3 regions of the Sporanaerobacter acetigenes DSM 13106 genome follow, and region 1 is predicted to be linked to each of the others. Evidence: riboswitches for the same ligand, from Rfam matches in the RefSeq annotation. Region 1 holds a riboswitch; each other region holds the start of a gene.
The links. Region 1 has a riboswitch for cobalamin ahead of BUA21_RS06640 (YitT family protein). Riboswitches for the same ligand answer to the same signal wherever they lie in the genome.
Positions count from the first base shown of each region.

Region 1 (10,094 bases):
ATAAAGTAAGTGTAAAAAAGGAGGTTGTTCATTTATGACAGAAGATCTAAATGTTTCAAGTCCACAAAAAAGAGGATTGTTTGACATACTTGGAGGCGGAGATAGCGAAAATTTATTGTTCTTCTTTCTACTATTGGTAGTTTTTTTTAGTAATTGTGGCTATGGAGATAGAGATGATGATTCCTTACTATTCTTTTTCCTCTTGCTGGTAGTTCTATTTTGCTATTGTTAAAAAAATCCCGTTTATAAACGGGATTTTTTTATGCATTTAATAGGCCTTTATATGGAATACTATTAATTAACTGAATTAATTATTTTTAAGAACGAAAGGAGAAAATTCACATGAAAAGAATGTTTATAACTTTTATATTGATATGTTGTAGTATTTTACTTTCATCTTGTGGCTATAAAACACCAAAGAAACTAGATATTGATAAGTTTCAACTAGAAAACAGTATAAATGAAGCAAAAGATGAAAAAGAATTGGAGTCAGATATTAGTGATATAAGTGTAAAAGAAGACAATAGTATGACATCAAAGGCCCAAAATGGTCAAAATATTGATTATCTTTTGAGAAATAAAAAGTATTTACAAAAAAATGAATCACTTGCCAATTTTTCTTTGGGAGCTGGAAATTTAAGCAGAACATTTAAAACGGTAGTTCCAGAAAAGTTTAATGTAGATATAAGATATAATAAATATTTAATGCCTTATGATTATTATATGTTTACAGTTGATACTGTAGATATATACAATAAGCCATCCTATAATGGCAATGTTTTAGGAAAAGCAAAAATGTATGACAAAGTAAAACTATTGAATGAAGTGAATGGTGACAAAATAAAAAACATGAATTCAAATAAGTGGTTTGGAATTAACTGGTATGACAAAAATGGAAATTTGCTTGAGGGATTTGTTCCAAGTGGTACGGGGTCAGTTAGAACTTTTAATTTTGAAAATATGTATACAGCTATAATAGATCTTGAAGGAAAACTGAAAGCTGGTAATTATGGTTATATATCCAATTATAAGGATGAAAATGGTTCTCCTCCCTTAATGAATGGAAAGGCATTAGATGAATATGATATGCAAGCTTACCAAAGCGCACCTGCCTATGCAAATTTAAATGATATGACTAAATTTAGATATTTTCCTGATGGAATGCTGGTTTCTGTATTAGGGGAAGTTAAAGGATATTTCAAAGTTAAAAGTACAGAGTATAGTGGAGAGTATTGGATCCCTAAAAAATATATTTCTTTTGATGATAACTTAGATACATTTGCCAAGGCTATTGTTGTAGATACTACCAATCAGAATCAGGCAGCGTTTGAAAAAAGAGGAGATAAGTGGACGCTTATATCATATGCATTGGCTACTACTGGAGTTAAAGACAAGATTAGATATGAGACACCTCTAGGAAAGTTTAAAGTTATGGAAAAAAAGGAGCGATTTTATTATTTAGATGAGAACCTAAAGGAGATCAGTGGATATGCTCCTTATGGTATCAGATTTTCTCAAGGAGCATATATACATGGAATACCTGTAGAATTCGTAGTTAAAAATGGTAAGAAAACAGACCCGGGAATTAAAGAATATCTATTTACTATAGGTACTGTTCCTAGATCACATAAATGTGTTAGAAACTACACAAGTCATGCTCAATTTCTATTTAATTGGGCAGATCCTAATGATACAGCAGTTATAGTTATTAAATAAAGAACTAAAAAACTTTACATTTTTGTAAAGTTTTTTTTTAGAAAAAAACAATAAATAGTATAGCACATTTAAAAATATATGATATAATATATATATAATTATTGCGTAGGAGGTATACTTTATGAGCGAATATAAGTATATAAGATGGTTTAATGAAATAGACAAAAACGATATACCTGTTGTGGGAGGAAAAGGAGCAAACTTAGGCGAAATGACGCAAAAAGGAGTTAATGTACCACCTGGATTTTGTGTGACAGCTGGTGCTTATAGAGATTTCATCAAGTTATCTAATTTGCAAGACAAGATAAAAGAAAAGATTGCAAGTTTTGATGTAGAAAATTCTGATGAATTACAAATTAAATCTAAAGAGATAAGAGATTTAATCAACGAATGTCAAATACCAGAAGTTATAGCAAATGAAATAATAGAAGCATATAATGAATTTAGTAAAAATGTTGAATTGGAAAATCCATTTGTAGCGATTAGAAGTTCAGCAACAGCTGAAGACTTGCCAGAAGCTTCTTTTGCTGGACAACAAGATACTTATCTTCATATAAATAGTATAAAAGAAGTCCTAAATTTCACAAGAAAATGTTGGGCATCTCTTTGGACAGGAAGAGCTATTTATTATAGACAGGAACAGGGATTTGATCATTTTGAAGTTTCACTTAGTGTGGTAGTACAAAAAATGGTCAATAGTGAAAAGTCTGGGGTTATGTTTACAGCAAATCCTGTAAACAACAACAGAAATGAAATGATGATAAATGCAAGCTGGGGATTAGGAGAGGCAATAGTATCAGGAACAGTTTCTCCAGATGAATATATATTTGATAAAGAATCAAGAAATATTTCAGAAAAACATATTGCAGAAAAAATCACTATGATAGTTAAAAAAGAAGATGGAGTCGGGACAGTAGAAGTAAATGTAGGAGATTATTTAGGATTTGATAAAATAAACAAACAATGTTTGACTGATGAAGAAATATATAAATTGGCAGATTACGGAATGAAAATAGAAAATATTTATGGGAAACATCAAGATATTGAATGGGCTTTTGATGAAGATACACACGAACTTTATATTTTGCAGGCAAGGCCTATTACTACACTGAAAGAGAAGGAGGAAGTAAAAGCCATGAATGAAAAAACTGAGTTGAATGTATTGGTTAGAGGATTACCTGCTTCTCCAGGTATAGCTAGTGGAAAAGTAAAGAATATACTTGATATAAGTGAGATTGCAAGAGTAGAAGATGGGGATATTTTAGTTACAGTTATGACAAATCCAGATATGGTTCCAGCCATGAGAAGAGCAAGCGCAGTTGTCACTGATGAAGGTGGCAGAACTTGTCACGCAGCTATTGTTTCAAGAGAACTTGGCATACCTTGTATAGTGGGAGCTAAAACTGCAAGTGAAACTCTAAAAGAAGGCATGGAAGTTACTGTAGATGCTACAAGAGGAGTAGTTTATGAAGGAAAAGTATTGCAGGAAGAAAAGAGTAAAGAAAAAGGTGAAGTTACTGTTTCGGGTGCAGCTATAAGTGAAGATTTTATACATCGATTAGCCCCAATTACTGCAACAAAGATATACATGAATCTTGGAGAACCATCCATAATAGGAAGATATAAAAACTTGCCTTTTGATGGAATAGGTCTTATGAGAACTGAATTTATATTTACTAATATGATTGGAGCACATCCAATGTATTTAGTGAAAACTGGTCAAGGACAGTTGATGATAGATAAAATGGCAGAAGGAATCATGACTGTAGCACAAGAAATATATCCAAAACCTATAGTTGTAAGGCTTAGTGATTTTAGAACTAATGAATTTAGAGGATTAAAGGGTGGGGATGAAGTAGAACCAATTGAAAACAATCCTATGATTGGATGGAGAGGTGTATCTAGATATATTTCACCTGATTATGAAGAAGGATTTAGACTTGAATGTAGAGCTCTTAAAAAAGTAAGAGAAGAATATGGTCTTACAAATGTATGGGCAATGCTTCCTTTTGTAAGAACTACATGGGAACTTGTGAGAGTTAAAAATATCATGGAAGAAGAAGGATTGGTTCAAAACAATAGTTTTAAATTATGGATAATGGCAGAAGTACCATCAGTAGTATTTGAAGCTGAAGAATTTGCACAACTTGTTGATGGATTCAGTATTGGTTCAAATGATTTAACTCAACTAATTATGGGAGCTGATAGAGATTCAGGTATTCTAAACAATATGGGATATTTTGATGAGAGAAATGAGGCAGTTAAAAGAGCAATTTCAATACTTATAAAGGCAGCTCATAAATATGGAAAGACTATTTCAATTTGTGGTCAAGGACCATCTCAATATCCTGAATTTGCAGAATTCCTTGTTCAAGAAGGAATAGATAGTATGAGCGTAAATCCAGATACAGTAGCATATACGAGAAGATTAGTTGCTACTGTAGAGCAGAGAATTATACTCAACAAAATAAGAGGATTATAATAATATAAATAATTATTATATGATAAACATATCATAGACCCCTAACAAACAGACCCTTCGCATGATGCGAAGGGTCTGTTTTTGCGTATGAATTTGGAATATGTATGAAATAAGCAAAAAGTAAAATAATAAAGGTATAATAAGAAAATATTGGAGGTTTTAGCATGAGAAAAACAAAAACTATGGATGGAAATGAAGCAGCAGCTTATATTTCCTATGCTTTTACAGAAGTTGCAGCTATATATCCTATAACACCATCGTCTCCTATGGCGGAATTGGTGGATTTGTGGTCAAGTCAAGGGCAAAAAAATTTGTTTGGACAAAAGGTAAAGGTAGTAGAGATGCAATCAGAAGCTGGAGCAGCAGGAACACTTCATGGTTCTCTTCAAGGAGGAGCATTGACTACTACTTATACTGCATCTCAAGGACTTTTGCTTATGATACCCAATATGTATAAAATTGCAGGGGAACTTTTGCCAGGAGTATTTCATGTGAGTGCAAGAGCTATTGCCACTCATGCCCTTTCTATTTTTGGAGATCATCAAGATGTTATGGCTACAAGACAAACTGGTTTTGCACTTCTCTCGTCAAGTAGTGTTCAAGAAGTTATGGATTTAGCTGGAGTAGCCCATCTAAGTGCTATAAAAGGCAGAGTACCTTTTTTACATTTCTTTGATGGGTTTAGAACAAGTCATGAAATTCAAAAAGTAGAAATCATAGAATATAAGGAACTTGAAAAACTTATAGACTATGAGGTGGTAGAAGATTTTAGAAATAGATCTTTAAATCCAGAAAGGCCTGTTGTTAGAGGGACTGCTCAAAATCCAGATATATATTTTCAAGGCAGAGAAGTTTCAAATTCATATTATGAAAAGATACCAGAAATTGTTGAAGAGTATATGAATCAGATAAATGGGATAACTGGAAGAGACTATAAACTTTTTAACTACTATGGTCATCCTGAAGCTGAAAGAATAATAGTCGCCATGGGCTCTGTATGTGAGACTATAGAGGAAACCATAGACTATTTGATGAATAAAGGTGAGAAAGTAGGATTAGTAAAAGTTCATCTTTATAGACCATTTTCTATAGAACATTTTTTCGAAGTATTGCCTAAAACAGTTAAAAAAATTGCTGTATTAGACAGGACAAAAGAACCTGGTTCTATTGGGGAGCCACTTTATTTAGATGTAAAAAGTTCTTTTTATGAATCTGAAATGAGTCCTATAATTGTAGGAGGAAGATATGGATTGGGGTCAAAAGATACAATTCCTGCACATATCATATCTGTATATGAAAATTTGAAAATGGATAAACCAAAAGATGGATTTACTATAGGAATAGATGATGATGTATCAAATACTTCTCTTGAAGTAAAAGAATTTGTAGATACATCCAAAGAAGGCACTATAAGATGTAAATTCTGGGGACTTGGTTCTGATGGAACTGTAGGAGCAAATAAAATGGCTATAAAAATAATAGGAGATAATACTTCTTTATATGCTCAAGGATATTTTTCATATGATAGCAAGAAATCTGGAGGGACCACTGTATCTCATTTGAGATTTGGGAAAAATCCCATAAAATCTACTTATTTAGTTTATGAATCAGATTTTGTTTCTTGTCACAACAAGACTTATATATATCACTATGATTTATTAAAAGGATTAAAAAAAGGGGGAACCTTTGTTTTAAATTGTCCTTGGAATGCTGAAGAATTAGACCAAAAACTTCCCAATTATATAAAAAGGTATATAAAAGAAAATGATATCAACTTTTATATAATAGATGCAGAAGATATAGCTCAGGAAATTGGATTAGGCTCAAGAATTAATATGATCATGCAAGCTGCCTTTTTTAAATTGGCCAATGTGATTCCAGTAGAAGATGCGGTTAAATATTTAAGAGAATTTGTCCAAAAGACTTATGGGAAAAAAGGAAATATTGTAGTAGAAATGAACAATCAGGCTGTTGATAGAGGAATAAAGGAACTGACTAAAGTTGATATTGACAAATATTTAAATTTTTCAGAAGAAAGTGAAGTAAGAGATGAAAGAAAAGAAGAACCAAAATTTGTGAAAGATATACAAAGACCTATGGCTAAAATGGAAGGGGATAATCTTCCTGTCAGCGCCTTTAAAGAAATGGAAGATGGAACTTTTCCATTGGGTACTACTGCATATGAAAAAAGGGGTATAGCAGTTCTCATACCTCAATGGCAGACTGATAAGTGCATTCAGTGTAATCAATGTAGTTTTATCTGTCCCCACGCAGTGATAAGACCATTTTTATTAAATGAAGAAGAAAAAAGAAATGCCCCTGATACCTTTGAAACTAAAAGTGCAGTAGGGAAAGGATTAGAAGGATTAGAATACAGGATACAGATAAGTTCCCTTGATTGTACGGGTTGTGGGAATTGTGCCGATATATGTCCAGCACCTGGAAAGGCTTTGGTTATGGTGAAGGCAGAAAAAGAAATAGAAAGGCAAAATGATAATTGGGAGTATGCAGTTAATAATATAAAATATAAAGATAATTTAATGAATAAAACAATATTAAAGGGAAGTCAATTTGCAAAACCTCTATTAGAATTTCATGGAGCTTGTGCTGGCTGTGGAGAAACAGCTTATTTAAAACTTGTTACTCAATTGTATGGAGATAGAATGATGATAGCTAATGCTACAGGTTGTTCTTCTATTTGGGGAGCTAGTGCACCATCTATACCTTATACTGTGAATTGGGAGGGAAAAGGACCTAGTTGGGCAAATTCTCTATTTGAAGATAATGCAGAATTTGGTCTTGGAATGTATGTAGCTGTAAAACAGATTAGAGAAAAATTGAAAGATCTAATGGAAGAGGCCATTAGTGAAAATATAGATGCTGATTTAAATCTTCTTTTTAAGGCATGGATAGAAAACATGGAGGATGGAGAAAAATCAAAAGAAATATCTAGGGAACTGGTAGATAAAATAGAAAATTCACCTCAAAAGAATCACAAAATCATAAAGGAAGTTTTAAGCAAAAAGGACTTTCTAATCAAAAAATCTCAATGGATAGTAGGAGGAGATGGTTGGGCTTATGATATAGGTTATGGAGGATTAGATCATGTATTGGCATTAGGTGAAGATGTAAATATATTGGTATTTGATACGGAGGTATATTCAAATACTGGAGGGCAAGCTTCTAAATCGACTCCAACAGCTGCAGCGGCTAAATTTGCAGCAGCAGGTAAGAGGACTAAAAAGAAAGATTTAGGCAGAATGGCAATGAACTATGGATATGTTTATGTTGCTCAAGTATCTATGGGAGCAAATATGAATCAGACCTTGAAGGCTATAGTGGAGGCAGAAAGCTACAGGGGACCGTCCTTGATAATTTGCTATGCACCTTGTGTAAATCATGGTATAAAAGCAGGAATGGGTAGAACTGTAAATGAAGAAAAAAAGGCTGTTGATTCAGGTTATTGGCATCTTTATAGATATGATCCAAGGCTAGTACCAGAAGGAAAAAGCCCATTTATATTAGATTCAAAAGAGCCTAAGGAATCTTTTAAAGATTTCATAATGGGTGAAGTAAGATATTCTCAAATTGAAAATACTTTCCCCCAATTTGCAGAAAGGCTTTATGAAAAAGCAGAATTAGATGCAAAGGAAAGGTATGAAGTTTATAAAAAATTTGATGAGAACAAGTAGCATATAGAAGTGCTATTGACTTAAATCATGTTTATCTATATACTTAGATTGAAATAAAATTGAATATGTAGATGAAGGTACAGAGAATTGTTTCTCTGTTTAAAAGGGAAACAGGTGGAAATCCTGTACGGTCCCGCCGCTGTAATGGCGAAGAATTTAAAATACATGCCACTGAGATAATCGGGAAGGCTTTAAATTCTAATGAACCAAAGTCAGAAGACCTGCCTTTATTTATGCACCAAAAACTCTACGGTCGATAGGGGGTGTTTAGAGTTGTGCCATAAAATTTTATGTATTCATGTCTCCTAAACCCATTGAGTTCAGGAGACTTTTATATTATTGGAGGTGGAAAAATGTCAAAAAAAATAAAAGATTACGTTATTATAACTATTGGAATGTTTATGGTAGCAGCAGGATTATATTTTTTTCTCATGCCAGGAAATTTAGCTATAGGTGGTGCTAATGGATTGGCAATTGTTCTAAATCATGTATTTCCATTTTTATCAATAGGGGTTTTCATGATTATTATAAATATAGTATTATTCATAGTTGCTTTCTTGGTTATTGGGACGAGCTTTGGTGTCAAAACTATTTATGCAAGTTTAGGTACTTCTTTTTTAGTATTATTGTTTGAAAAAATAATACCTATACATGCTCCTTTAGTAGAAGATATTATACTTCAACTTTCTTTTGGAATATTTATATCTGCTATTGGTATGGGAATAGTATTCAATCGAAATGCTTCTACTGGAGGTACGGATATTATAGCAAAAATATTGAATAAGTTTTGGGGAATAGATTTAGGAAAAGCAGTATTGCTTTCCGATTTTGCTATAACTATAGGAGCAGGTTTTGCGTTTGGACCTGAATTGGGAATGTATTCTTTACTTGGAGTTATAGTAAATGGTCTTGTGATAGACTCAACTATTGAAGGAATAAACTTATCTAAACAAGTAAGCATAGTCAGTAAGCGTAGTGAAGATATAAAAAAATATATAATTAAAGATTTGGAAAGAGGAGCAACATTATATCATGCTGAAGGAGCATACACAGGAGATAAAAAACAAGTCCTCGTAACTGTTGTTGACAGAAAAGACTTTATTAGACTGAAAAATTATATAAATGATGTAGATAAAAATGCTTTTATAACTGTAAGCAATGTATATGAAGTACTAGGTGATGGCTTTAAAAATATTGGAGATTAAAAAAGATATAGATGTAAATTTCAATGAAAAATAGGAGTGGAAATTTCTCACCCCTATTTTTCATTCTCATCTACCCACTCTTTAGCCCTTAGAACTCCTTCTAAGGTTGGAATTGGCACTTTAGATTGAGGTTTTAGTCCCTTTATGTCATAATATGCAGCAGTTTTTTGATTTTCTATAGGGATAGACATATTTCTTTCTTTAAAATTGTTTATTCTTATGCTTTTTTTCACACTATCCCTCCTCATACATAGTATTTGCAAGCAATGAAAAAATAATACTTAATTTTTTAAAATGCAGGAATAACTCCACCATCATACTTTTTTTCAATAAATTTTTTAACTTGTTTGCTTTGAAGAACTTTTAATAGTTTCTGAAACTTTTCTTTATTTTCTTCTCCACTTCTCACAGCTATAATATTTGCATAAGGAGAGTCTTTATCTTCTAAAATCAAGGCATCTTTTGTAGGAATAAGTCCAGCTTCTATTGCAAAATTTCCATTTATAACTGCTCCATCGACATCTTTTAGTATTCTTGGAAGGCCAGCTGCTTCTAGAGGCTGAAAAGATAAGTTTTTGGGATTCTCTACTATATCTTTTTCAGTAGCTGAAAGTCCAGATCCATCTTTCAATTTTATAAGTCCATGCTTTTCAAGAAGAATAAGTGCCCTTCCGCCATTTGTAGGATCATTTGGTATGGCTATGGTACTATTATCTTTTAGTTTCTCTATGGAACTATATTTAGATGAATACAGTCCCAATGGTTCCACATGGATTTTTCCAAGGGATACAATATCAATATTTTGTTCGCTAGCAAATTCATTCATATATGGTTCATGTTGAAAGAAGTTGGCATCAATTTCACCTTCTGCAAGAGATAGATTCGGCTTTACATAATCAGTGAATTCAATTATTTCTAAATTTATTCCCTCTTTTTTCAAGTCATCTTTGATATAGCTTATAATTTCCCCATGAGGTACAGGTGATACACCTATCTTAA
Region 1 is NZ_FQXR01000005.1:223,689-233,782, forward strand. It holds gene BUA21_RS06620 (hypothetical protein) at 35-232, shown strand; gene BUA21_RS06625 (L,D-transpeptidase) at 343-1,716, shown strand; gene ppsA (phosphoenolpyruvate synthase) at 1,838-4,198, shown strand; gene nifJ (pyruvate:ferredoxin (flavodoxin) oxidoreductase) at 4,363-7,890, shown strand; cobalamin riboswitch at 7,949-8,133, shown strand; gene BUA21_RS06640 (YitT family protein) at 8,244-9,095, shown strand; gene BUA21_RS06645 (CDIF630_02480 family spore surface protein) at 9,149-9,328, opposite strand; gene BUA21_RS06650 (MetQ/NlpA family ABC transporter substrate-binding protein) at 9,385-10,094, opposite strand, start outside.

Region 2 (10,094 bases), on a different contig from region 1:
GTGCTGCCTCTAAATTCTTCATATTTCCTTTTCCATAAGGAGTACTACCTAAGACTACTATATCCGCTTTTTTTATAAACTGAATATTTCTTTTGAAAGCTTTCTCGCTGATATGAGAAAATGGTTCTTCCTCCACCATCTTTATGGACAGCTTTTTCCCCAATTGCCAATCACTATCTCCTACATTTATTACTCCTAGAGAAAGATCATATCCTGCTTCTTCTAATTTGCTGATTATCTCTCTACCCGTACCTCCACCCGATATGATATGAATTTTTTCTTTTTTGTTTGCTTTTTTGACTATACCATTTAACGATAATGGAACTATATAAAGACTATTTGTATAAGGATTTTCTTCTATTATGGTATTTAATCCATAAGCTTTTTCAATATTTTCTCTAGTCACTACCTCTTTAGGACTTCCAATACTTAAGATTTCGCCTTTGTCTAAAAGCATAATTATATCACTATATCTGCAAGCCAAATTTATATCATGAATAACCAATACAATAGTTGTATTTTTTTCTTTGTTTAAATTTCTTAAGATATTTAATAAATCCATCTGGTGATTTATATCCAAATGACTGGTTGGTTCATCTAAAAATATGATCTCTGGTTCTTGTGCTAATGCTCTAGCTATAATGACACGTTGTCTTTCCCCTCCACTTATTTCATTTATATTTCTATCTCTTAAATAAAAAGTATTGGTGATTTTTAAAGCTTCCTTAGTTATTTCAAAATCTTCATCTGTTTCTTTATCAAATCTACCTAAATAAGGGAATCTACCCATGAGTACTACATCAAATACTGGAAAATCATAGGATATAAAAGTATCTTGAGGAACAAGAGCAATCTTTTTTGCCAATTCTTTGGATTTATATTGAACAATATTTTTACCATGGATTTCTATTTTCCCACTATTTTGCTTTTCTAAATTGCATATGTTTTTGAGTAATGTAGATTTTCCAGACCCATTGGGTCCGATGATGCTCATAAATTGTCCTTCTTCTAATGAGAAAGAAATATCTTTAAGTACTAAATCATCTTTATATCCAAAATTTAATGATTGGACTTCTATTGCTTTAACCATAGTTTCACTCCTAAATTTAAATTCCTTTCTTTTTCTTTCTCAGCAAATATATAAAAAACGGTCCTCCAAACATGGCAGTTATAATTCCTACAGGAATTTCAACAGGAGAAATGATAGTTCGAGCTATAGTATCTGCAAATATCATAAATATTCCCCCTACTAGAGCAGCAGATGGAAGCAATATTCTATGATCCGGTCCAACCAAAAGCCTTACAATATGAGGTATTATAAGCCCCACAAAACCTATTATACCGCTTACAGATACCACCATAGCAGTCATAAAAGATGACAATACCAATATATATATTTTTATTTTTTCAACCTCTACACCTAAACTTTTGGCTGATTCTTCACCAGTTAAAATAATGTTTAAGTCTCTCGCAAAAAAATTTAAAATTGCAATAGATGCTATAGTCGGAAGAGCTATTCTTATAAGGGGTTCCCATCCCTTCCCCGATAAGCTGCCTAGAGTCCAAAATATTATTTTTTCCATATCCTTTGAATATATGACCATCAAAAAAGACATTATAGCAGTTAAAAATTGACCAATAGCAACTCCTGAAAGCAATAAATTTGTAACTGGCACTTTATTTTTTACTCTAGAAATAAAATACACAGAAAATACCGTTATAAGAGAACCTATAAAAGCAAAAAATGATATAGGTGATATTGCAAATATTGTTTTTCTCATGCCCAAAATTATAGCAAGAGAAGCCCCTAAGGCCGCCCCTGATGAAATTCCCATAACATAGGGATCAGCCATAGGATTTTTAAACATTCCTTGAAAAGCAACTCCTGCACTTGATAGACTAGCTCCAACTAAGACCCCAAGCAAAACTCTAGGCAACCTTATTTTTAGAATTATAGTTTTGTGAGAGTCTGGTATACCATCAATATTTATTTTCCCACCAATAAAGGGAAGCTTAGAGCCAATTATTTTAAAAGTATCTAAAATTTTTATATTTGCTGTCCCAATAGTAGAAAAAAGCACTACAGAAAATATCAATGCAAGCACCAAAGATACAACAATAGTAGCATATTTATTTTTAGACCTTTTTAAACTCATAAAAATCCCTACTTTTTATTTAAATGCATCTGGATGAATAGACTTTGCAACTAATTCCAATGCATCTATTATTCTTGGTCCGGGTCTTGAAACTATATTTGGATCCAATAAGTACACTCTATTATTTTTTACAGCATTTATATTTTCAAACCCAGGTCTTTCTTTTATTGACTCAACAGTTTTTTCTTCGCTATCTTTAGCTCCTAAATAAACATCAGGATTTCTTTCTATTAATTGTTCCATATCAAACTGTGGATATTCTCCTTCTGCATCACTTGCTATATTTTCGCCTCCAGCTAGAGTCATAAGTTCATCCATAAAAGAACCAGGACCTGCTGCCATCAATGGATCATTCCATATTTCATAGAACACCTTAACTTTTTCTTCATCTTTTACTTTATTTACAATTTCATCTTTTTTTGCTTTCATATCATCTACAACTTTTGTGGCCTCATCCTCAGTGTTTGTCACAGTGCCAATACTTTGAATCAAATTCATGACTTCATCAATAGAATCTGGTTCATAGCACAAAAGAACAATTCCTGCATCTCTTATTTTTGCATTTACTTCTTCATCGCCAGGACCAAATTGAAATACAATGTCAGGATCTAATTCAATTATTCTTTCAATATTTACTCCAGTAAAACTTCCAACCTTTTCTTTTGATTTAGCTTCTTCTGGATAATCACAGTATTCAGTTACACCTGCGATTTTATCTCCTAATCCAAGACTAAAAAGTATTTCAGTATGACTTGGAGCCAATGAAACTATTGTTTTAGGTTCATTTTCTATTGTCACTTTATTTCCAAACTGATCTTCTACTTCCATAGGATATTGAACTTTATTTTCCTTTTCCTCTACTACTTCTTCATTTTGTTTTACATCTTCATTTGAATTTGTTTTGCCACAAGCTGTAAAGGTAGTTAAAGCCATTGCCAAAACTAAAAATAATACAATTAATTTTTTAGAGCTAATTTTTTTCATAAGTTTTCCCTCCATTTTATGATCTTTTCTAGTCAAAAATAAAACCCTAGTCCTCAGTAACTAGAGAATAGGGCAAAAACTATACAATTCTATACATCCCTCCCTCCGAGGCTCTAAATTTAGGCAGGTCTCCTGACTTGTGAATCTTCCTACTATCAACGCCTTCCCAGAAATCCAGTGGCTTCTGTTGATTCGTCCTCACACACAGTAGCGGGGGCTGCAGTGGATTTTCACCACTTTCCCTTTTAAGTTTCATTAGAAACACCCAATTTAATATTTAATTTAGCTCTCAAAAATAATATCAAATATTTTTTAAACATTCAAGGCCATTTATTCTTCCTTAACTACTTGCCATTGTTCCCTAACCATTTTTTCTAATGCAATATTACTCTTAATTTCAGGATCCTTAAGTACCGTATTGAACCACTTTATTGCTTCATCTCTATCTCCCATTCTTCTGGAAATTTCTCCAATCAAATAAGCTGCAGTCAATGGATTCATAGATTCATTGTTTAAAGGTTCATTATAATAAGCATTGCTAAAAAGTTCTCTAGCTAAACTTAAAAATCTCTCTTCTTCATCCTCATCTTCTTTTAATCTATTAAGCCATCCCAATCTAACGCATATATTTCCAAGTTCATAATTTTTATCCTCCAAGAGTTCTCCACAAAATAGCGCCAGTTTATATGCAGCAATACTTTCTTCAATGGTTCTCTTTCCTAAAAAACTTCTTTCGTTCCATTTAGATGAAACCTCTTTTTTTATTGTCTCTCTTCCTTGAAAATTTATTTTATTAAAATTTTCTTCTAATGCAGCATATCCACAATGTGGACACACAAACACACCATAAAACACAGGATTTTCCCCTTCATAATAAGGCAAAAAATCCGAATCTCTTTTAACTAATCTGAGTTTAGAAAGCCTTACCTTGCTAGTCTTAAACTCTTTACCACACACTGGACAATTTATTTTTTTCTCATATAGTTCTCCTACTTCTGCCAATTTCCTTCCCTCATTTCTCCTAATAGTATAACAATATCTATTCTTCAGCTTCTTCTGTAGATGTTTCAATTTTCTCTTCTACCTTTGGTCCAATCTTATAAATATATTTTCTTGATTTGTAATAATCAGAATGCAATAATTCCTTTTTAACTATTTTGCCATTTTTTATTATTGACTTATAAGTTTTAGTCTTATATCCCGTTCTTCCTGCTTGTTGAAGAACTTTTTCTCCTGGTTTTAAGCTGTTATCTAATATTGTTTCAACCAAAGGTTCTATTTTTTCTACAAGTTCAGAATCTATTTTTACATTGTAGTTCTTAGTATTTAAATCGCCATATATATAAATATAAATAGTGTCACTTGATACTTTGGTATGAATATAAATAGGAAAATCAAAATCATTTCTAAACTTCAAGTCAAGACTACCAAAAGACACTGCTGCATCTTGACCATAGCTTACATATTTTGCTGGTATTGAGTGAGGATGTCTTTCAACAACCTTTACATCTGCACTCAAAAGGGCATTATATAATGTAGTAGATACCTGACATACACCGCCACCAGTCCCTGGAGTAAATTCACCTTCTAAAATGACATTTGCTTCCTTATATCCATTTTGCTTGCTTCTTGGACCAGTAGTTTCATTAAATGAAACATTATCTCCTGGCATTAAAAGTTTGCCATCTATAGATTTTGCAGCAACTCTTATATTTTCTTTCCTATCACTACTGCTAGTTTTAAAAGAAGTACTAAACTGGCCTATAACTCCATTTATTCTACTTAATTGGGCTTTAGTAGCCTTTGGTTGGATTTTCTCAACTGGTATATCAACATCCTCCAACTTATACACATTCTCATCAATCAATTGCTTCAACAACTCTGTATTTACTTTTCTACCAACTATTTCATCAGTAACATGCATTTTTCCTCCATTAAAATTAAATACCGCCTCTTTACTTTCTAGATTTATATCTTGAGATATTTCATGAGCTAAATCATTTATAAGATTTTTGTCATAAGACGTCTCTAATCCTAGAGTTTTCCCATATTTTTTTGTGTCAATTATAGTCTTTAACTTATTTACAATGTTTCCTTCTCTACCTATACTATAAGCCTCGTTTACTGCCTTTTCATAGTTGTAATGAAAGCCAAGATCGGTGATTTTCACATTATAAGTTTTGTCTTCATATCTTAAGATCATCTGTTTTCCAGCTAAATCTTCTTCCAATTCTCCTTTTATCTTATTTAGTGCTTCAGCCTTTGTCATATTGCTTACATCAAACTTCCCTATTTTTATTCCTTCATATATCGTATCTCTCTTCAATACAGATGATATTCCATAGCTGCCAACACCTAATAGTACCAATACTATTACAATATAAAGTAAAATTAAATTTCTTTTTTTATTGTTCTGTTTTTCTTTTTTCATGCCATGCCTCCACCCTTTAATATTTTTATTTGTTTGTTTAATTAAATTGTATTTTCATAATATGGAAGTTATGTAATCTATTAAAGGTGCGGACACAAATCAATTTTCCCAATAGACTTCAATCGTATCTCCATCTTTTAACCTTTCCAAATACTCTGCATCTCTTCCATTCAATTTAAGTACTAGTTTCCCTCTAGGTTTTGAAAGGTCAAAATCAATGTAGTTAAATATGTCAACAAAAACAAATTCTTTCTTTTCATGTTGAAAATTTCTTTCTTTTCCATTTATACTCAAGCATATTTCCCTTTGGCTATCTTTTATATTGCTTGTCCCATTTTGGGTTCCAATCGTCAATACATCGCCATTTTCCAATTCAGTATATAAATCCACTTCTTTAGAATTTCTATATATTTTCAAATCATGTATATTCATATTCATATATTCTATCAATTCATAAACAGTATTTATTTCAAAATATTCTACTCTGTCTCCTTCTTTTATGATTATATTTTCTTCTGTTTCTAGACCATTTATTTGCAATTCCCTAATCAAATTTACTTCTTCATTATTTAAAACTATCACTTTAGATTTAGGAATGCAATCATAAAGATATAATATTTTTTTATCTCCTTTGGTACTATCTCTCAAATCAATAAAATCTCTATCCTTTAATTCTGTATTCAAATTGGCAAATGTACCATTTACATATATTTCTGCTGGTTTTCCCAGCTCTCCCTTTATGAGCTTTTTCTTCCCATTTACATAATATATGAAATCTTCTCCCCTTTGAGGAATCAATTTTCTAGGATTGTATCCAATAAGAATCAGTACATCCGATACCTTTATATTTTCTGTATTGAATACCCTTATCTCCTCTCCATTTATATATATTTGAATAAAATTTTTGTATTTGCTGTTGACTCCTTCCATGGCAATCCCAATAGGAGTAACTATATCTGGTCCTTTAAGCTCATCTTCAATGCCTTCTACATTTTCAATAAAACTAATATCTCTAATGGCAACTCTTTCTTTTGGAAGTCCCAGACAATTGGCAATATGTTCATTTAATGTAGGAATTTGACTACTACCACCTACTAAAAATACTGCACTTGGAGCCTTCCCATTGTACTCAATTATTTTTTCACTTATTTCTTTAGCCAATTTATCTATTTCATTTTCAATATTTGAAATAATCTCTTCTGTAGTTAATTTATATTTTACCCCTACTATATCAGAAAATTCATGAGTGTTTTCTTTATTTAAATTAATTTTAAGTTTTTCACTTGAATCAAAATCTAAAAGATATGCTCTTGCTAAACTTTCTGTCAGTTCATCACCTGCAGTAGCTGTCATAGCATAAGCCATTATAGTACCATCTTTGGTTATGGCAATATCTGATGTCCCAGCACCAATATCTACTAATGCTAAATTTAGCAATCTTAAATTTTCTTTTATAGCTACATTTATAGCTGCAATAGGCTCCAATGTAATATTCGAAACTTCAAGACCAGCTCTATTGACTACCACATATAAACTATCTATAACTACTTGTGGCAAAAATGTCGCCAAAAGATCTACCCCAATTTTTTCACCTTTATGCCCCTCTAAATTTTCAATAAAGCTATCATCTAAATAGTAATTTACTACACTATAACCAATACAATAATACTTTAAGTCATTTTTGCTTTTTTCTTCATCTATTAATTCCTGAGATTTTTGTGCTGCTTCAAGCTCTAAAGCTTCTATCATATTGTTACTTATCTCAACAGTTTTATCAATTTCTTTATCTATCCTAATTCTACTAGTCTTCAAAGCTCTGCCTGCAGCAGCAATAGAAACTTTTTTCAAAGGCAATTCTAGTTTTTCTTCTAATTCTTCTTTGACTTCTTTAACTATTTTGGTTACTCCTTCTATATCATGGATTTGACCATCATACATATTTCTTTTGTTGTGTTCCTTGATACAGCTTTCTAAAACTTTGAATTTTTCGTCTTCATATATGCCAACTATACCTATGACAGTTCTAGTGCCTATATCAAGTGAAAATATTAAATCTTCAGGATTTTTTACAGTTGCATTGAAATCTAACATCCCTAACAACCCTTTCTTTCGTTTTTCCTCTCTCTTTTATTGTACGTTTTCTTTATAATATATGCAATAACTATCTAATGGGCATTTTTCACATAGGGGCTTTCTAGCTTTGCATATACGTCTTCCATGAAAAATCAATAAATGATGGGCTTTAGACCACATGCTTTTTTCAATATTTCTCATTAAATCTTTTTCTGTGTCTAACACATTGTCACTATTTGACAATCCTATTCTATTTGATACCCTAAATACATGGGTGTCAACAGCAATAGCATCTTTAGAAAAAGCATTACTTAAAACTACATTGGCTGTTTTTCTCCCCACCCCAGGAAGTTTCATAAGTTCCTCTCTCGTATCTGGAACATTTCCACCATATTCTTTAACTAACATTTCGCAAGTTCCCAAAATATTCTTACTTTTGTTGTTATAAAACCCACAACTTCTAATTTTCTCTCCTAATTCTTCTTCACTCAATTTTAAATAATCTTCAGGAGTTTTATATTCTTTGAAGAGCTTTTGTGTAACTTTGTTGACTCTCACATCAGTGCATTGAGCAGAAAGAATTGTAGCTATTAAAAGTTCAAAGGGGTTTGAGAAATTTAGTTCAGCTTTAGCATGAGGATAAAGTTCTTCAAGTATATTTAATACCTCTTTTACTTGTTTTTTACTTAAATTTTTTCCCATATTATCACCTACAGTATTTCAATATTATAGTCTATAATCTCCACTCTACTATCTCCATCTATAAACTTCAACACATTGTTTACTATCTGATTGGCATGAGTAGTATCATTTGTGACGCAAGCAAAACCAATGATAGAACTTTGCCAACTGTCATTTAAATCAATTTCTGCAATAGATACATTAAATCTAGATTGTATTTTCCCTATGATACTTTTTATCACATGTCTTTTATCTTTCAAAGAATTTGATTCATATATAATTAATTTTATAGTGCATGCACCAATTATCATAGAAATCACCTCGTTATATTTTAAGTTTATACAATCTATTTTAGAATATATAAAAAGGGGGTACAACCCCCTTTCCTAAATCTTATAAAATATTCATTTCCTTTCCTACCTTTTCAAAAGCAGCTACTGCTCTATCAAGTTGTTCTTTTGTATGCGCTGCTGTCACCATACATCTAACTCTTCCTGTTCCTCTTGGAACTGTTGGGAATACTATTGCTGATACAAATACACCTGCTTCAAGTAACTTTCTACTGAATTCCATAGTTTTTGCTTCGTCTCCTATGATAACTGGAGTGATAGGCGTTTCACTATGACCTGTATTGAATCCTAGTGTACCAAGCTTTGCTTTAAAATATTTTGCATTATCCCAAAGTCTATCTGTATATTCAGTGGATTCCATAAGCATTGTTACAGCTTCAGTTATGGCTCCCACTGCTGCTGGAGGAAGTGATGTACTAAATAGAACTGGTCTAGCTCTGTGATTTAACCATTCATACATAGTTTGGCTTCCTGCTACATATCCTCCTACTACTCCTATAGCCTTTGAAAGAGTACCTATTGAAAAATCTACTCTTCCATGAAGACCAAAGTGGTCAACAGTTCCTCTTCCACTTTCTCCCAATACTCCTGAGCCGTGAGCATCATCTACATAAGTCATAGCTTCATATTTTTCAGCTAATTCTACTATTTCAGGTAGTTTTGCAATGTCCCCATCCATACTGAATACACCATCAGTAATGATTAAAACATTTCTATATTTATCTCTATTCTTTTTAAGTACATCTTCCAAGCTATCCATATCTGAGTGATTAAATATTGCTTTGTCAGCCTTACTAAGCCTAGTTCCATCAATAATTGAAGCATGATTCAATTCATCTGAAATAATTAGATCACCTTTTTCAGTTATAGCTTGAATAGTTCCAGCATTGCAATTAAATCCTGATTGATAGATAAAAGCAGCTTCTTCACGTTTAAATTCAGCCAACAATTTCTCCAAATTTTCGTGAATATCCATATTTCCTACAATAGTTCTAACTGCACCTGCACCAACGCCATATTTTTCTACAGCTTCAATGCTGGCCTTCTTAAGTCTTGGATGATTGGCAAATCCTAAATAGTTGTTTGAAGATAAGTTAATAACCTTTTTGCCATTTAGAATAATTTCTGCCTCATTAGGTCCTTCAAGTACAGGAAGTTTTCTATAAACTCCATCATCCTTTAATCCTTGTATTTTTTCCTTTAAAAAATTCAATTCATGTACATTTCCCATGGTTTCCCCTCCTAAAATTAAATTTGAGAAAAGGTTTACAATCATCAATTTATAGTATATCACAAATATTTTTATTTTCACAAACTATAAATCATTTATTTATGAAAAAATTTTAACAAATTCTAGGTCTTTATTTTCTTTATTGCCCAATTTGCATATTGCCGAATCATTGGGCTTGGATCTTTTAG
Region 2 is NZ_FQXR01000006.1:47,157-57,250, forward strand. It holds gene BUA21_RS07285 (ABC transporter ATP-binding protein) at 1-1,090, opposite strand, end outside; gene BUA21_RS07290 (FecCD family ABC transporter permease) at 1,107-2,156, opposite strand; gene BUA21_RS07295 (ABC transporter substrate-binding protein) at 2,172-3,140, opposite strand; cobalamin riboswitch at 3,246-3,424, opposite strand; gene BUA21_RS07300 (DUF2225 domain-containing protein) at 3,471-4,142, opposite strand; gene BUA21_RS07305 (VanW family protein) at 4,180-5,571, opposite strand; gene BUA21_RS07310 (cell division protein FtsA) at 5,671-7,662, opposite strand; gene nth (endonuclease III) at 7,699-8,346, opposite strand; gene BUA21_RS07320 (DUF503 domain-containing protein) at 8,355-8,636, opposite strand; gene BUA21_RS07325 (glycine C-acetyltransferase) at 8,719-9,906, opposite strand; gene queG (tRNA epoxyqueuosine(34) reductase QueG) at 10,029-10,094, opposite strand, start outside.
Region 2: it holds a riboswitch for cobalamin, as region 1 does, so the genes downstream of both, BUA21_RS07295 (ABC transporter substrate-binding protein) here and BUA21_RS06640 (YitT family protein) in region 1, are expected to answer to the same signal.

Region 3 (10,094 bases), on a different contig from region 1:
AACAAGAGGGAAGACTACCTGATTATCTGGTTGCTTGTGTTGGCGGTGGTAGCAATGCCATAGGTCTTTTCCATCCTTTTATAGAGGATAGTGAAGTAAAAATTATAGGAGTAGAGCCTGCTGGAAAGGGTATTGATACGGGATGTCATGCAGCTTCTATTTCTAAGGGTGAAGTGGGAGTTATTCACGGATTTAAATGTTATACTCTAAAAGAAGAGGCAGATATATATTCTATTGCAGCAGGACTTGACTATCCAGGGGTTGGGCCTGAACACTGTTATTTAAAAGATATAGGAAGAGTTTCATATGATTCTGTTACTGACATAGAAGCTTTGGAAGCTTTCTATAAACTTTCAAAATTAGAAGGTATTATACCTGCTCTTGAAAGTGCTCATGCTGTAGCTTATGGAATGAAACTTTCTCGTACTCTTCCAAAAGATAAGATAATAATCATCAATTTATCTGGCAGGGGAGACAAAGATATGGCTCAAGTCATGGAGTTAAGTGAATATAAATAAATATATGGTTGAAACTAGTAGCTCATCATGTCATAATCAAAATGCGAGGTGATTGTGTGAAGAAAAAGTATTATGCAGTTAAAAATGGAAGGAGAGTAGGGATATATGATTCTTGGAGTGAGTGTGAGAAACAAGTAAAGGGCTATTCGGGTGCAGAATACAAGAGTTTTCTCACTTTGGAAGAAGCTAAAGCTTATTTAAATGGTGAAAAGAACAGTGAAGAAAAAGATATTTGTGATTTAAAAGACAATGAGATGATAGCTTATGTAGATGGAAGTTTCGATGTGGAAGTTGGATATTATGCTTATGGTGTTATATTGTTTTCAAAAGATGGAAAAAACACATATTCAGGTCGAGGAAATGAAAAAGAATTGGTAGAGATGAGAAATGTATCAGGAGAAATAGAAGGGGCAATGGTCGCTATGAACATTGCCCTAGAAAAAAATATAGATACACTTTATCTTTACTATGATTATATGGGTATAGAGAAATGGCTTACTGGTGAATGGAAAACAAATAAAATTGGTACGAAGAAATACAAAGAATTTTATGATTCCATAAAGGATAGATTGAGTGTAGTATTCATAAAAGTTAAATCTCATAGTGGAGATACTTACAATGAAGAAGTAGATAAACTTGCTAGAGCTAGTTTAAAGATAGATACGAATTAGTAGCCAAATTCATTACTTAGAGAATCATCATTTTCTATCCAATCTTTTACTTTTACTGTTCTAAAACTATTTTTGGTATCTCTGATGATTACATTCTCAATACCGGCGTTTATGATGAGCCTTTTGCACATAGCACAAGAATTGGTGTTTTCAACTAGTTTTCCGGATTTAGGATCTTTGCATACTAGATAGAGAGTAGAGCCAATCATGTCTTTTCTTGGTGCACTTATGATGCAATTGGCTTCAGCGTGAACCGAACGGCACAATTCATAGTGAGTGCCTCTAGGAATATTCAATTGTTCTCTTCTGCAATAGTTTAAATCAGAACAATTTTTTCTTCCTCTAGGGGCACCAGTATATCCAGTAGCAATTATCTCATCATTTTTAACTATGATGGCACCAAAATTTCTTCTAAGGCAAGTACCTCTTTCGGCCACAACTTCAGCTATGTCCAAATAATAATTAGTTTTATCTCTTCTTTCCATGATATTTCCTCCTTTACGACTAAAAGTTAATTAAATTTAATAAAAAATGGTACCTTATACCTATAATGGTATAGCAAAAAATACTTCTATGTTATATAATGTATTGTAACATATATTTAATATTTATGAAAAGAGTGAGGGGTTTGGGGGAAAAAAAGAAAAAAAAGTCATTAAAATATTTTATTCCTATTTTCATAATTATATATTATATTGTATTGTTCATGTCTAAGGAAAACATTTACATACAGAAATTGGCAAACGATTTATTGGGGATAAGTGGTTCTTTTATAGCTTTTATAGTTCTTTTTAATGTGTATAGAGGTACCGTGAAAAGTGAAAGATACTATTGGCTTTTTTTATCATTGGGAATTTTGAGTTATATAATTGCTGAAATGTGCCAGGCTTACTATGATTTCATTTTAAAAACGGAGTTTTCTATTTCGGGAATTCATAGTGTTTTTTATTTATTGCGATATCCAATAAGTTTATTTGGTATACTTTATATAATTTCAAAGAGAAGAAATAAGATGACAAGTTTAAAATTATTTTTTGACAACTTAATTATATTGACAACAATTTCTACATTAGCTTTATATTATCATAAAATGAAAGTATCTTTTCCAAATAATATAGATTTAGGCTCTTTTTCTGTTATAATGGGATATCTTATAGGGGATTTTAATTTGTTTTTCAGTATATTGTTTTTATATTTTGCTGTGAGAGAAGTACTTCCTAAAAAAGTTGCATATATTGGAGCTAGTGGGTTTTTATTAGAAACTGTAATGGATGGCGTTTATATTCATATAAAGGTATTTAATATTGGGAAAAGTTTCATCTATTATGAGCCAATGTGGATATTGCCTTTACTTGTCATTGCATTTTCAGGTGAAATATTTGAAAATATAGAAATGATTTCTAGAAGAAAATATAGAAAAGAGAATGTTTCTGTAGTATTATCAGTTTATATAGGAATAGTCATGTTTTTGGTATTTACTATTTTCAAAGTAAAAGAAATAGATATTGCTTTTTTAGGCTTTTTGATTACGGGTGTATTTATAGTTATAAGACAAATTTTAACTGTTATGGAAAATGACAGATTGGTAAAGCTACTTATTCAATCAAATGAAGAATTAAAGAGAAATAAAATGGAGCTTGAGAATGCTAACAAAGAACTTCAAAGATTTTATAGGGTCAAGGATATGGAGTCTAAAACTGATTTTCTTACTGGACTTTACAATAGAAGGTATATAGATGAAAAAATAGAGGAAATTTCTCTACAATGTCAAGGTTTAAAAAATAATATATCTGTACTCATGCTGGATATAGATCATTTCAAAGATATAAATGATACTTATGGTCATGGTGTAGGAGATATGATATTGAAGGAAATTTCTAAAATCATGAAAAACAATACTAGAAGTGATGATATACTAATTAGATTTGGTGGAGAAGAATTTGTATGTTTATTGCCAAATACTGATATGAATACGGCAAAAAAAATAGCTGAAAGACTTAGAAGTCAAGTTGAAAACAACAATTTTAGAATATGGAATTTTGATATATCAGTGACAGTGAGCATTGGAGTGTCTCAAATAGATAAAATTGGTAAAGATAGTGATATAAGCAATGTCATAATAGAAGCTGATAAGGCCTTGTATGAAGCTAAAAGATGTGGGAGAAATAGAGTAGCGTGCATATAAGAACACCTTCATTTGAGGGTGTTTTCTTTTATATAGAAAAATAGTACAATGTTTATTGTATCAATAAATTTCTATAGAGGGGATGAAATGATGAATTATATGGATTTACATAAGAATTCTTACGTGGTAGATGCACATTCAGATATTCCACTTCATATGTTGATGGAAAAAGGTAGGAAAGGAAGTGGAGATATACTTATTTCAAAACATTTGCCCTTATTAAAACAGGGAGGTGTAAATTTAGTATTTGTAAATACTTTTGAAAATTTGCATCCTGAAGGTTCTTTAAAAGAAGCGTTGATTGAAATATCTGAAGTGTATAGACAACTTGAAAATACTGAAGAGGCCATGTTTATACGCACCAAAGGAGATTTAGATGAAGCAATTAGCAAAAATAAAATAGGCTTAGTACTATCAATGGAGGGGATGGAGCCTATAAGCAATGAATTGGGATTGATTGATGTTTTTTATGAATTAGGGCTTAGAAGTGCTATGCTTACATGGAATTGGAGAAATTATTTTGCAGCAGGTGTTTCTGAAGGTGGTGGATTAAGCCGATTAGGTAAAGATGCTATATTGAAAATGGAGAAACTAGGTATAATAGTTGATGTTTCACATCTAAATGAAGAAGGTTTTTGGGATATAATTGATTTAGTTAAAAATCCTATTATTGCTTCTCATTCAAATGCTAAAGCTGTATATAATCATGAGAGAAATTTGACAGATGAACAGATAAAAGCTATTGCTAAAACTGGTGGCGTCATAGGACTCAATGGATATTTTACAGAGGATAAAGAAAAAGAATCTATAGAAAGTTTCATGAAACATTTAGAATATATTTTAAAATTGGCAGGAGAAGACCATGTAGGATTGGGATTTGATTTTAATGAGTATTTAGGCTCCAAAGGGACAAAAGATTTGGAGGACTGTACTAAAATTCCAATAGTTACAAAAGAGCTTTTAAATAGAGGTTACAGTGAATCTACTATAAGAAAGATATTAGGAGAAAATTTTGTGAGAGTGCTTAAAAATATTTTGCCATCATAATCAAATTATAGAATATATAATATATTAGATAAATGAATATATTTAATAGTCAAATAAGGGGGATGAAATTGAGAAAAAAAATTTCCATGCTTTTAATATTTATTTTACTGTTTTCTACTATTTCTGTGAAAGCGGAAGACAATGGGGAGAAAGATGAAACGGTTATATCCATGGCAGGAGATGTTTTATTTGATGGAGTAATTAGAAAGTATTACAATCAATATGGGATAGGATATCCTTGGGGAAAAGTAAAAACTTATTTCACAAAGGATGACTTGACAATAGTAAATTTAGAGACCAGCATTACCAATGGAGGGAAAAAATGGCCAAACAAGCAGTACAATTTTAGATCTAGTCCCATGACACCAAAGGCGATGAAAGAATCAGGTATAGATGTGGTGACTCTTGCAAACAATCATGTGCTAGATTATGGATATGATGGATTTATGGATACGCTAAATAATTTAGATAAATACGAAATCAAGTATACAGGAGCTGGAAGAAATAAAAAGGAAGCAGTGAAGGGAATTGTAGCTGAGGAGAATGGAGTTAAAATTGGCATTGTAGCTTATTCAAGAGTTATACCGGATTCAAAGTGGTATGCAAACGATAAAAGACCTGGAGTTCTCAGCGGATATGATCCTTATGTAGATGAAATGTGTAAAAAGATTCAAGAGATGAAGAAAAACATAGATATAGTAGTTTTCTCTATTCACTGGGGAGTTGAAAGAAGTACTGCTCCAAGGGCACAAGAGATAAAGCTTGCTAAAAAAGCAATAGATAATGGTGCAGATGTTGTCATGGGTCATCATCCTCATGTTCTGCAAGGGATACAGGTTTATAAGGGAAAACCTATTTTTTATAGCTTAGGAAATTTTGTTTTCAATTCAACAAGTGAATTAAGCAAGAAGACTATGATTGGGCAAGTAGTCATAAAGAATAAGAAAATAGAAAGAGTAAATATCATACCATGTAAAATAGTTAATTCAAGACCTATACCTTTAGAGGGCAAAGATAAAGTAGAAGCCATATCCTATATAAATGGTCTATCTAAAGGGTTTAATACCAAGATAGAAAAAGAAGGATTTATAGATATAAAGTAGAATTTATAATATTTATTAAGCTATTATGGGTATATAAAAAGAAAATAAATGGGGGTGCTTTTATGTACGGTGTAATTCTTGAAGGTGGAGGAGCCAAAGGAGCATATCATATAGGAGCATATAAAGCTATAATGGATATGGGAATTGAAATTGGCGGAATAGCAGGCACTTCTGTTGGAGCGTTGAATGGTGCCATGTTGGTTCAAGGCGAATATGAGAAAGCCTATGAACTTTGGTACAATATGACTTATTCACGAGTCATAGAAGCCAATGATGAGAAAATAGAAAAAATAAAAAATGGGAAGATGAGTAGAAGTGATATAAAAAACTTAGCAGGGGCAATTAAAGGAGTTATAAATGATGGAGGATTAGATATAACTCCTTTGAGAAATTTGTTAGAAGAAGTAATAGATGAAGAAAAAATTAGAAATTCAGGAAAGGATTTTGGCATAGTCACAGTATCCCTTTCAGATTTAAAACCTGTGGAAATATATATTGAAGATATCCCTAAAGGAATGCTTGTAGATTATTTAATTGCTAGTGCATATTTTCCTGTATTTAAAAAAGAAAAAATAGATGGGAAAAAGTATATAGATGGAGGAGTTTACAACAATCTTCCTATAAATTTGCTTTCGGATAAAGGATATAAAGATTTAATTGCTATAAGGACTCATGGGGTAGGGAGAGCTAAAAAATTTGACACTAAAGATTTAAATATTATATATATTTCGCCCAATGAGGATTTAGGGAAAACCTTAGATTTTGACAGTGAAACAGCTAGAAGGGATTTGCAACTTGGATATTATGATGGAATAAAGGCTTTGAGAAAACTTAAGGGCTATAAATACTATATTGAACCTAAAAGAGATGAAGAATATTTTTTAAATACTCTATTAAATTTAGGTGAAGACAAAATTTTAGAGATAGGACAAGTTCTTGGTATAGAAAATGTACCTTATAGAAGGGCTTTGTTTGAGTTTATAATGCCAAAGATAAGTGAAATTTTAGGAACAGATAAAGAAAATGATTATGAAGATATTGTCATAAGATTCCTCGAAATATTGGCAGAAAAATATGATATAGAAAAATTCAAGATATATTCTTATGATGAATTTTTAGATATTGTCAAGAAACAATATAAAGAAAGAGAAATAAAAGAAGACAATGGAGGAATATTAGCTAAAGTTGTAAAAAAAGTAGATTTTCTTTCTGCATTGAACAAAGATGAAACAACTTTAAACATTGCGGATATCATATTTTAAAGCATGGGGACGAATCTATTTGACATAAAATAAATAAGAATGATATTATTAAATTGAAAATAGAATAGTGGTTTAGGTGCCCTATGGGTTAAAAGGGAAAGTGGTGAAATTCCACTACAGCCCCCGCTACTGTAAATGGTGACGAATTCCATATCCACTGGCTTTGCTGGGAAGGAGGAAAGAGGATTTAGCCATGAGTCAGGAAACCTGCCTGAACTAAAAGCATTCTTTCGGAGGGAAAGGTAGTGTTTGTTTTTGGTTTATAGGCAAGAGAACTTCGAGAAGGTTCTCTTTTTTTTGGAGGTGAGAAAGTGACAAGTATTATGGTACAAGGTACTACTTCTTCTGCAGGAAAGAGTATGCTTTGCACAGCATTGTGTAGAATATTTGTAGAAGATGGATTTACTGTATTTCCATTTAAATCTCAAAACATGTCATCTAAGTCTTATATCCTTGAAGATGACCGTGAAATAAGTACAGCACAAGCACTTCAAGCTGCTGCTGCTAGACTTAAGCCAGATTCAAGAATGAATCCCATTCTTTTGAAGCCTACTGGAGATAGAACTAGTCAAGTTTTTATAGATGGCGAAAATAAATATACTATGGATGCGGTAGAATATTTTAAATTTAAAAGTAGTTTAAAACCTATGATATTAAAGACGTTTAAAGAAATTGAGAGCACTTATGATGTAGTAGTCATAGAAGGGGCAGGGAGTCCAGCAGAAATAAATTTAAAGGAAAATGATATTGTAAATATGGGTATGGCTGAAATGGCAGATTCTCCAGTATTGTTGATAGCTGATATAGATAGAGGAGGTGTATTTGCATCTCTCTATGGAACAGTAATGCTTTTAGAGGAAGAAGAAAGGAAGAGAATAAAAGGACTTGTCATAAATAAGTTTAGAGGAGATATATCTCTTTTACAATCAGGCATAGACATGATAGAAAAACTAATTCATATTCCTGTAGTTGGAACTATTCCCTATGTTCATTTGGAACTTGAAGATGAAGATAGTCTTTTAGATTATGAAAAGAATTGCAATAGCAAAGAACAAAGGGAATGGGAAAGAGAAGAAGAGATATCTAAACTTGCAAAGGTAGTTAGAGAAAATATGAATATGGAGTATATTTACTCTGTTTTAAAGAAATAGGTGAATTATGTGATGGATATTATATTGGCAGTTCTTTTAGATTTGCTTATAGGAGATCCTTACAGTTTTCCTCATCCAGTGAAGTATATGGGAAAGCTTATTTCAGCGGAAGACAATTTGCAAAGAAAGATTTTCAAAACTAAAAGAGGACTTAAAATAGGAGGATTCATAATAGTTTTTTTGAATATTTGCATAGCCTATTTTGTTCCGTTTTTACTACTTAAAAGTATAAAAAAATATGAGCTTATATATCATATAGTTAATGTATATCTTATATATACTTGTATTGCCGCTAGATGTCTTCACAAAGAAGCAATGAAAGTATATAAAGCATTTGACGATGGAATAGAAGAGGCTAGATTGAAACTTTCGTATATAGTGGGAAGAGATACAGAAAACTTGACTGAATCTGAAATAATCAAGGCAGATATAGAAACGGTAGCAGAAAATACTTCTGATGGAGTCATTGCACCTATATTTTATATTTTACTTTTTGGAGCACCTGGTGGAATGATGTATAAAATGATAAATACTATGGATTCTATGCTTGGATATATGAACGAAAAATATATAGATTTGGGCTATTTTCCAGCGAGAGTAGATGATGTATTTAATTTTATCCCAGCAAGGATTTCAGGAATTTTGATGTGCGTATCTTCTATGTTTAAATATGATGTAAAAAATGGATTTAAAATAATGCTTAGAGATAGAAAAAATCATAAAAGTCCCAATTCAGCTTATCCTGAAGGAGCTGTGGCAGGACTTTTAAATATACAGCTTGGCGGAAGCAGCTATTATTTTGGGAAGATAGTAGAAAAACCTACTATTGGAGATGACAATAGGTCATTAGAAAAAGATGATATAAAAAGAACTGTTGAAATAATGTATAGAGCTGAAATGATTTTGATTTTTATTTATATTTGTATTGTTCTTTTAGAAAAGTAGGTGAGTTTATGGAACATGGTGGAGATTTAATTTCTTATAGTGATTTTTATGATGGAGAACTTATAGATTTTTCTAGCAATATAAATCCATTAGGGCCTCCTGGTGGATTGTATGAAATCCTTTCAAATTCCCTTCATACTTTGACAAGATATCCAGATATAAAATATAGACATCTTAAAAAGTGTATTGCTGATTATTTAAAATGTAGAGTTGGGAATGTAGTGGTTGGCAATGGGGCAGTTGAAATAATAGATAATTTTATACAGCTATTTAACAGAGTTGTAGTATTTGTACCTTCTTTTATTGAATATGAAAAAAGAGGGAAAATACATGGAAAAGAAGTTTTAAGATTAAATTATACAGAAGATTTCAAGATAGATTTAAATATTTTAGAAATTAATATAAAACATGGAGATTTACTTATTTTAGGGAACCCCAACAATCCCACAGGTTTAAGAATTGAAAGAGAGATATTGTCAAGTATATATAAAATAGTTAAAAAGAAAGATGGTTTTTTACTTTTAGATGAGGCATTTTATGAATTTTGTCCTGAAGATTATGATAGCATAGACATATTTAAGGACTATGACTTTGAAAATGTAGGAATCATAAGGGCAGCAACTAAATTTTTTGCTCTTCCAGGAATTCGTTTGGGATATGGATGTACTTCCATAGATTTAAAAAAAACATATGATGCTATGGAATTACCTTGGAGTATAAACTCCTTGGCAGAAATAGCTGGAAACTATATTTTTAGTTGTAAGGATTATATAGAAAAAAGTAAATTATATATGGGAAATGAAAGAAAATTTATATTTGAGGAGCTTTCAAAAATAAATGGATTAAAACCCCATAGTACTGATACCAATTATATGCTTATTAAATTGCTTAAATGGAATGAAGAATATGTATTCAATTATTTTCTTAAAGAAGGTATGGTTATAAGAAAGTGTTCTGGTTTTCAAGGACTTGATACTAGCTATATTCGAATAGCCATAAAAAGAAGAGAAGATAATCTAAAGCTCATTGAGACTTTTAAAAATTTGGAGAGGATATAGATGAAGAGTATTATGATTTCGGCTCCTTCTAGTGGAAGTGGGAAGACTATAATTACATTAGGAATTGTGAGGGCCCTTAAAAAAAGAGGATTAAATGTATGTTGCTATAAGACAGGTCCAGACTATATAGACAAGAAATTTTTAGAGTTGGCTT
Region 3 is NZ_FQXR01000009.1:21,457-31,550, forward strand. It holds gene trpB (tryptophan synthase subunit beta) at 1-518, shown strand, start outside; gene BUA21_RS09610 (ribonuclease H1 domain-containing protein) at 575-1,189, shown strand; gene BUA21_RS09615 (deoxycytidylate deaminase) at 1,186-1,674, opposite strand; gene BUA21_RS09620 (GGDEF domain-containing protein) at 1,926-3,374, shown strand; gene BUA21_RS09625 (dipeptidase) at 3,462-4,421, shown strand; gene BUA21_RS09630 (CapA family protein) at 4,490-5,524, shown strand; gene BUA21_RS09635 (patatin-like phospholipase family protein) at 5,587-6,786, shown strand; cobalamin riboswitch at 6,844-7,015, shown strand; gene BUA21_RS09640 (cobyric acid synthase) at 7,098-7,937, shown strand; gene cbiB (adenosylcobinamide-phosphate synthase CbiB) at 7,950-8,882, shown strand; gene BUA21_RS09650 (pyridoxal phosphate-dependent aminotransferase) at 8,891-9,940, shown strand; gene BUA21_RS09655 (cobyrinate a,c-diamide synthase) at 9,941-10,094, shown strand, end outside.
Region 3: it holds a riboswitch for cobalamin, as region 1 does, so the genes downstream of both, BUA21_RS09640 (cobyric acid synthase) here and BUA21_RS06640 (YitT family protein) in region 1, are expected to answer to the same signal.